2 regions of the Actinomadura formosensis genome follow, and region 1 is predicted to be linked to the other one. Evidence: predicted binding sites of a transcription regulator. Region 1 holds the regulator's gene; the other holds the start of a gene.

Region 1 (3,402 bases):
TCAGGATGCGTTTCCAGGCGGCGCCCGTGTCGTCGCCCCAGCCGAGTTCGGCGATGACGCCCTCCTTCCAGGGGACGCCGCGCGGGATGCGGGGCCAGGCGCGGATGCCGACGGCCGCGGGCTTGACCGCTTCCCAGATGTCGATGAAGGGGTGGCCGGTGACCAGGACGTACGGGGACGACACCTGCGCGGCGATCCGGGACTCCTTGGAGCCGTCCACCAGGTGGTCGACGAGGACGCCGAGGCGGCGGTTCTCGTCCGGGGCGAACTCCTCGACGATGGCGGGCAGGTCGTCCACGCCTTCGAGGTACTCCACGACGATGCCCTCGACCCGCAGGTCGTGGCCCCAGATCTTCTCGACCAGCTCGGCGTCGTGGACGCCCTCCACATAGATGCGGCTCTCCTTCGCCACGCGGGCGCGCAGGCCCCGCACGGCGATCGAGCCGGACGCCGAGCGGGCCGGTCCCCTGGGCGAGGCCTGCGGGCGGACGAGCGTGACCGTCCTGCCGTCGATCAGGAAGCCCGACTTGGTCAGGGGGAAGACGCGGCGCTTGCCGAACCGGTCCTCCAGGGTGACGCCGAACTTGTCGCAGCCGACCACGGCACCGCAGAAACCGCTGTCGGGATCCTCCGCGACCAGCCCGGGTTCGGCCGGGATCTCCGGAATCTGGCCCTTGCGGGGCCTGCGCCAGTCGCCGGCCAGCACGTCGTTTCCGTAGTTGTCACTGCGCACGGGTCCGCACATTAACCCGGCGGGACGGCTGCGCGGGGTCGTCCCTCGTCCCTCGGCGTGGCGCCGGTGTCCGATGCGGATAGGATCGCGCAGCCGTGCGGGGAGTGCGGGGGCACTCCGATGAGGGGCTTCGGGGCCGTACAATTGGCACTCTAGAGTAAGGAGTGCCAGCGGTAGGGGTCGGGACGAAGGAGGTGACGCCGTGCTGGACGACCGGAAACTCGCGGTCCTGCGCGCCATCGTCGAGGACTACGTCTCCACCAACGAGCCGGTGGGCTCCAAGGCCCTGGCGGACCGGCACAATCTCGGGGTGTCGCCCGCGACGATCCGCAACGACATGGCGGTGCTGGAGGAGCAGGGCTACATCGCCCAGCCGCACACCAGTGCCGGGCGCGTCCCCACCGACAAGGGCTACCGGCTGTTCGTCGACAGGCTGTCCACGATCAAGCCGCTGTCGGTCGCCGAGCGCCGTGCGATCGAGACGTTCCTGTCCGGCGCCTACGACCTCGACGACGTCGTCGGCCGCACGGTGCGGCTGCTCGCGCAGCTCACCCGGCAGGTCGCCGTCGTGCAGTACCCGTCGCTGACCCGCTCGTCGGTGCGGCACGTCGAGCTGGTCCCGGTCGCCGAGGGACGGCTGCTGCTCGTCCTGATCACCGACACCGGGCGGGTGGAGCAGCGGGTCATCGAGACGCCCGGCAGCGTCTGCGAGGAATCGATCGGGCATCTGCGGGCGTTGCTCAACACATGCCTGGACGGGCTCGGCCTCGGCGATGTGCCGGCCGCCGTCGCCGACCTCCCCGAGAGGGTGGGGCCGGACGACCGGCCGGTTGCGGCCGCGGTGCTGTCCGTCCTGCTGGAGACGCTCGTCGAGAAGCACGAGGAGAAGATCGTTTTCGCCGGCGCGGCCAACCTCGCCGCCGTGGACTTCTCGCAGAGCCTGCGGGAGGTGCTGGTGGCGCTGGAGGAACAGGTGGTCCTCATGAGGCTGCTCGGCGAGACCGGGGACTCCTCTACAGTTACGGTGCGGATCGGCACCGAGAACCCCGATCTGGGGCTCCGATCGACCTCGGTCGTCGCCGCGGACTACGGGGTGGGCGACCTCACCTTGGCCCGGCTGGGAGTGCTCGGGCCTACACGCATGGATTACCCCAGCACGATGGGAGCGGTACGGGCAGTGGCACGCTACGTGGGACAGATCCTGGCGGGGTCGTAAGGTGGCGAACGACTACTACGCGACCCTGGGCGTCCGGCGCGACGCCAGCGCCGACGAGGTGAAGAAGGCCTACCGCCGGCTTGCGCGGGAACTCCACCCGGACGTCAACCCGGATCCGGAGACCCAGGAGAAGTTCAAGGAGATCACCCAGGCGTACGAGGTGCTCTCCGACCCCAAGAAGCGCGAGATGTACGACCTCGGCGCGGACCCGTTCGCCTCCGGGGCCGGCGCGGGCGCCGGCGGGTTCGGCGGTGCCGGGTTCCCGTTCAGCGACATCATGGACGCCTTCTTCGGGACGGCGACATCCCGCGGCCCCCGGTCGCGGGCGCGGCGCGGCCGGAACGCGACGCTGCGGGTCGAGCTCGACCTGAGCGAGACGGCGTTCGGCACGACCCGCGAGCTGTCCATCGACACCGCGGTCGCCTGCGCCACCTGCGAGGGGTCGGGCTGCGCGCCCGGCACCCACCCGGAGACGTGCGAGACGTGCCACGGGCGCGGCGAGGTGCAGCAGGTGCAGCGCTCGTTCCTCGGTCAGGTCATGACGGCGCGGCCGTGCCCGGCGTGCGGCGGGTTCGGCTCGGTGATCCGCAACCCGTGCACCGAGTGCTCCGGCGACGGCCGGGTCCGCACCCGGCGGACCGTCAAGGTCAAGATCCCGGCCGGGGTGGAGAACGGCATCCACATCCAGCTCGCCGGCGAGGGCGAGGTCGGGCCGGGCGGCGGCCCGCCCGGCGACCTGTTCCTGGAGATCGTGGAGAAGCCGCACGCGATCTTCGAGCGGGAGGGCGACGACCTGCACTGCACGGTCGAGATCCCGATGACCGCGGCGGCACTCGGCACCAGCGTCACGATCGAGACGCTGGACGCGGCCGAGGCCGTCGACATCAAGCCCGGCACGCAGTCGGGGCAGGTCATCACGCTCTACAACCGGGGCGTCCGGCACCTCAACGAGAGCGGTCGCGGCGACCTGATGATCCACGTGAACGTGGAGACGCCGACCCGGCTGGACGAGGAGCAGGAGGAGCTGCTGCGCCGTCTCGCGGCGCTGCGCGGCGAGGAGCGTCCGCCCGGTAAGTTCGCCCCCGGGCAGCGGGGCGTGTTCTCCCGCCTCAAGGACGTGTTCAACCAGCACTGAAGCGCCGTGGCGGCGGCCTACCAGGAGGGCCGCCGCGGCGAGCATGGTGACCAGGGAGGACGCCCATGAGCCCGCCGGTGTTCCTCGCCGCGACGGACGCGCTGGAACGCGGTTCCGTCGTTCTGGACGGGCCCGAGGGGCGGCACGCCGCGGCCGTGCGGCGGCTGCGGCCCGGGGAGCGCGTCGATCTGACCGACGGCGCGGGCCTGCTGGCCGAGTGCGTCGTCACCGCCGTCGACCGCGCGTCCCTCACGCTGGATGTGCTGGACCGGCACCGTCAGCCCCCGCCGTCGCCGCGTCTCGTGGTCGTCCAGGCCC
Region 2 (3,402 bases), 1.1 Mb from region 1:
TTCGTTGTGAAGGGACGCCACGCCGGCGGTCGGCCCAGGGCGGGCTGGACCTGACGAGGTCTGGGCGATGATTCTTGGGCGTTGCCGGGAGCGTCCGCAGCACCCTGGAACGGACGGTCGCCGGTCGGGCCGCGGGCTTCTTCGGGGGGCTCGGGTTCGCCGGTGGGAGTCGTGAGGACGTCTATGCGGTCGCCCGGATGGAGCAGCCGGACGGCGTCGGGGTCGGCTATGCGGACCGGGGTGGCCACCTTGCCGGGGCCGTAGCCGCGGAGTAGGGCGTCGCCTATCACGCGGACGTCGGTCAGAGGTTCGCCTTGGCGCATGGGGCCCGCGATGACGCGGCCCACGGCGCCCGTGCGGAGCGCGCCGGCCGGGACGGAGGCGGGCGGCAGGGCCACGGGACGCAGATCGGAGGGGCCGAGGGCCGTCCCCGCGGGGAGGTCGCGGGCGGCGGCGAGGACGCGGGCGGACGGGGGCGCTCCCGGCCGGAGCGCGAGCAGGGCGAGGCCGGCGGCGGCCGCGGCGAACAGGGCCGCCAGCGGCCGCCGCAGGCGGGTTAACCGGGTGTTCACGGCAGTTCCAGGGGGAGCTTCATGCCGTCCAGGACGTTCGGGCAGGGGCAGGTGCGCTCGGTGGGCAGCGCCTTGACCACGTCGGTGACCAGGGCGCGCAGGCGGCCGATGTTCTGGCCGAAGACCCGGAGGACCTCCTCCATCGTGACGCCGTCGCCCTCCTCGATGCCCGCGTCCAGGTCGGTGACGAGGCAGAGGGAGGTGTAGCAGAGCGCGAGTTCGCGGGCGAGGACGGCCTCCGGGTGGCCGGTCATGCCGATCAGCGTCCAGCCCTGGGAGGCGAACCACCGGGACTCGGCGCGGGTGGAGAAGCGCGGGCCCTCGATGACGACGAGCGTGCCGCGGTCGACGGGCTCCCAGGCGGAGGCGCGGGCGGATTCGATGGCGGTGCGGCGGCCGGTGGGGCAGTACGGGTCGGCGAACGACACGTGGATCGCGGCGCCCTCGCCGTAGAAGGTCTGGGCGCGTCCGGACGTCCGGTCGGCGAGCTGGTCGGGGACGGCGAGCGTGCCGGGCCCGTAGCCGGGGGTCAGCGAGCCGACCGCGCACGGCCCCAGTACCTGCCGGACGCCGAGGGAGCGCAGCGCCCACAGGTTGGCCCGGTACGGGATCTGGTGCGGCGGGAACCGGTGGTCGCGGCCGTGCCGGGGGACGAACGCGACGCGGCGCCCGGCCAGCTCGCCGACCGCGATGGGGTCGCTCGGCGGGCCGTAGGGGGTGTCGACCTGGATTTCCTCGATGTCGTCGAGGAACGAGTAGAAGCCGGAGCCGCCGATGACCCCGATCTCGGCGGCGGGCTGGGAACCGGAAGTGGCCATGGCGCCGACACTAGCCATCCCGCGCCGGTCCCCGGCAGGGCGTTCGCCGATTGTGGATAACCGGGAAGGGGGCCGGCCGCGGCCGGCGTCCGGGCATGGCGAAAGCCGGGGGATCCGCGCTCGGATCCCCCGGTGCGGCGTAGGGGAGACCTAGAAGGTCAGGCGACCTTTTCGGACGAAGAGCCGGCCTTGCTGGACGACGAGGAGTCGCCGCCAGACGAAGACGAGGACGCCCCGGAGGTGGCGGAGTCGCCGCCAGAGGAGCCGTCGGCCGAACCGTTGGCTGAGCCGCCGGACGAGCCATTGGACGAGGAGCCCACGGTCGAGGACGACTTGCCGGAGCCGCGGCTGTCGGTGCGGTAGAAACCCGACCCCTTGAAGATGATCCCCGCCGCGGAGAAGACCTTGCGGAGCCTGCCGCTGCACGCCGGGCATTCGGTCAGCGCGTCGTCGCTGAACTTCTGCACGACCTCCAGAGGCTCGCCGCACTCGGTGCAAACGTACTGATACGTCGGCACGGTTCCTCCTAGCTGACTCAGCCCGGCGGAGTCCGGACTGGCACTCACTATGAACGACTGCTAATGGTACCCATGCGTGGAACACTATTCGCCCCCGACCTGTTCCCTGACCGGTCAGGGAAACGTCCGGCCAGGGGAGCGGCCGGTCAGGCGCCCGTCTCGCCGAACCAGCCCGCCAGCCGTCCTTTGCGGCTGACCGCGCGCAGACGGCGTTCGGTGATCCCGCGCACGGCGTCGGTGGTCACGACCAAGAGCGTGTCACCGGCCTGCAAAGGCGTGGTGGGCTCGGGGACGAAGCTCGCCCCGTCCCGCACGACGAGGGTGATGGACGCGCCGGGCGGCAGCCGCAGTTCGAAGATCTCCACGCCGCTCAGCATCGAGTCGGGCGGGATGCGGACCTCCAGAAGGTCGGCGTGCAACTCCTCCAGCGGCGCCGCCTCCACGTCCAGTTCGCGGGTCTGCTCGTCGCTCTCCAGCCGGCACCAGCGCGCGACCAGTGGCAGCGTGGGCCCCTGGAGGAGGGTGAACATGACGACGATGTTGAAGACGATCGCGAACAGCCGTCCGGCGCTCGGGACATCGGCGACCATGGGGATGGTGGCGAGGACGATCGGCACGGCGCCGCGCAGCCCGGCCCAGGACGTGAAGATCTTCTCGCCCCACGACAGCCCGAACCCGATCGTGGACAGCCCGACCGATACCGGACGGGCGATGAGCAGCAGCACGAACCCGACGATGAGCGCGGGCAGGATCTGGCCGGGGAGGTCACCGGGGTCGGCCAGCAGGCCGAGCATCACGAACAATCCGATCTGGGCGAGCCAGCCGACGCCTTCCGCGAAGCCGCGGGTGGCGGGACGGTGCGGAAGCCGCGAGTTCCCGAGGACGAGCCCGCTCACGTAGACGGCGAGGAACCCGCTCCCATGCAGCAGTGAGGCAGCGCCATAAGCGCCGATGGACAGCGACAACACCGCGATGGGGTAGAGGCCGGAAGCCGGCAATGCGACACGCCGCAGTGCTTGTGCGCCGAGCCAGGCGATCGCGATACCGATGACGGCGCCGGCGGCCAGTTCGTACACCATCACGCCGAGCAGTTCGACCAGGTTGGGGGCGGTCGTATGGGCGCTGAGCGTGACGACGATGATGACGACGGGAGCGTCGTTGAAGCCGGACTCGGCCTCCAGCAGGCCCATCAGCCGGGAGGGCAGCGGCAGCCGCCGCAGCACCGAGAACACGGCCGCCGCGTCGGTCGGCGCGAGCACCGCGGCGAGCAGGAACGCGGGTCGCCAGTCCATCCCCACCAGCCACATGGCGGCGAGGGCGACCACGACGATGCTGAGCAGGGTGCCGAGGGTGGACACGCTGAGCGCGGCGGGCACCGAGGGCCGCATGCGCCGCCAGTCGGTGGTGATGCCGCCCTCCGCGAGGATCAGGACGAGGGCGGCGAGGCCGAGCGTCTCGGCCAGTTCGGCGTTGTCGAAGCGAATGTGGAGAAGG

What was found. Region 1 encodes HrcA, which represses chaperone genes, less so after heat shock. Its sites were predicted from a motif close to TTGGCACTCTCNNNNNGAGAGTGCCAA; they were not measured.
Region 2: the regulator HrcA is predicted to act here: its motif matches at 1,946-1,972, upstream of ACQP1N_RS06580 (FmdB family zinc ribbon protein).

The regions. Positions count from the first base shown of each region.
Region 1 covers NZ_CP192011.1:2,472,190-2,475,591, forward strand. Annotated here, with positions in the region: gene ACQP1N_RS11700 (DUF3097 domain-containing protein) at 1-733, opposite strand, end outside; gene hrcA (heat-inducible transcriptional repressor HrcA) at 936-1,949, shown strand; gene dnaJ (molecular chaperone DnaJ) at 1,951-3,084, shown strand; gene ACQP1N_RS11715 (16S rRNA (uracil(1498)-N(3))-methyltransferase) at 3,150-3,402, shown strand, end outside.
Region 2 covers NZ_CP192011.1:1,393,529-1,396,930, forward strand. Annotated here, with positions in the region: gene ACQP1N_RS06570 (SAF domain-containing protein) at 1-572, opposite strand, end outside; gene ACQP1N_RS06575 (S-methyl-5'-thioadenosine phosphorylase) at 569-1,390, opposite strand; gene ACQP1N_RS06580 (FmdB family zinc ribbon protein) at 1,549-1,908, opposite strand; gene ACQP1N_RS06585 (potassium/proton antiporter) at 2,055-3,402, opposite strand, start outside.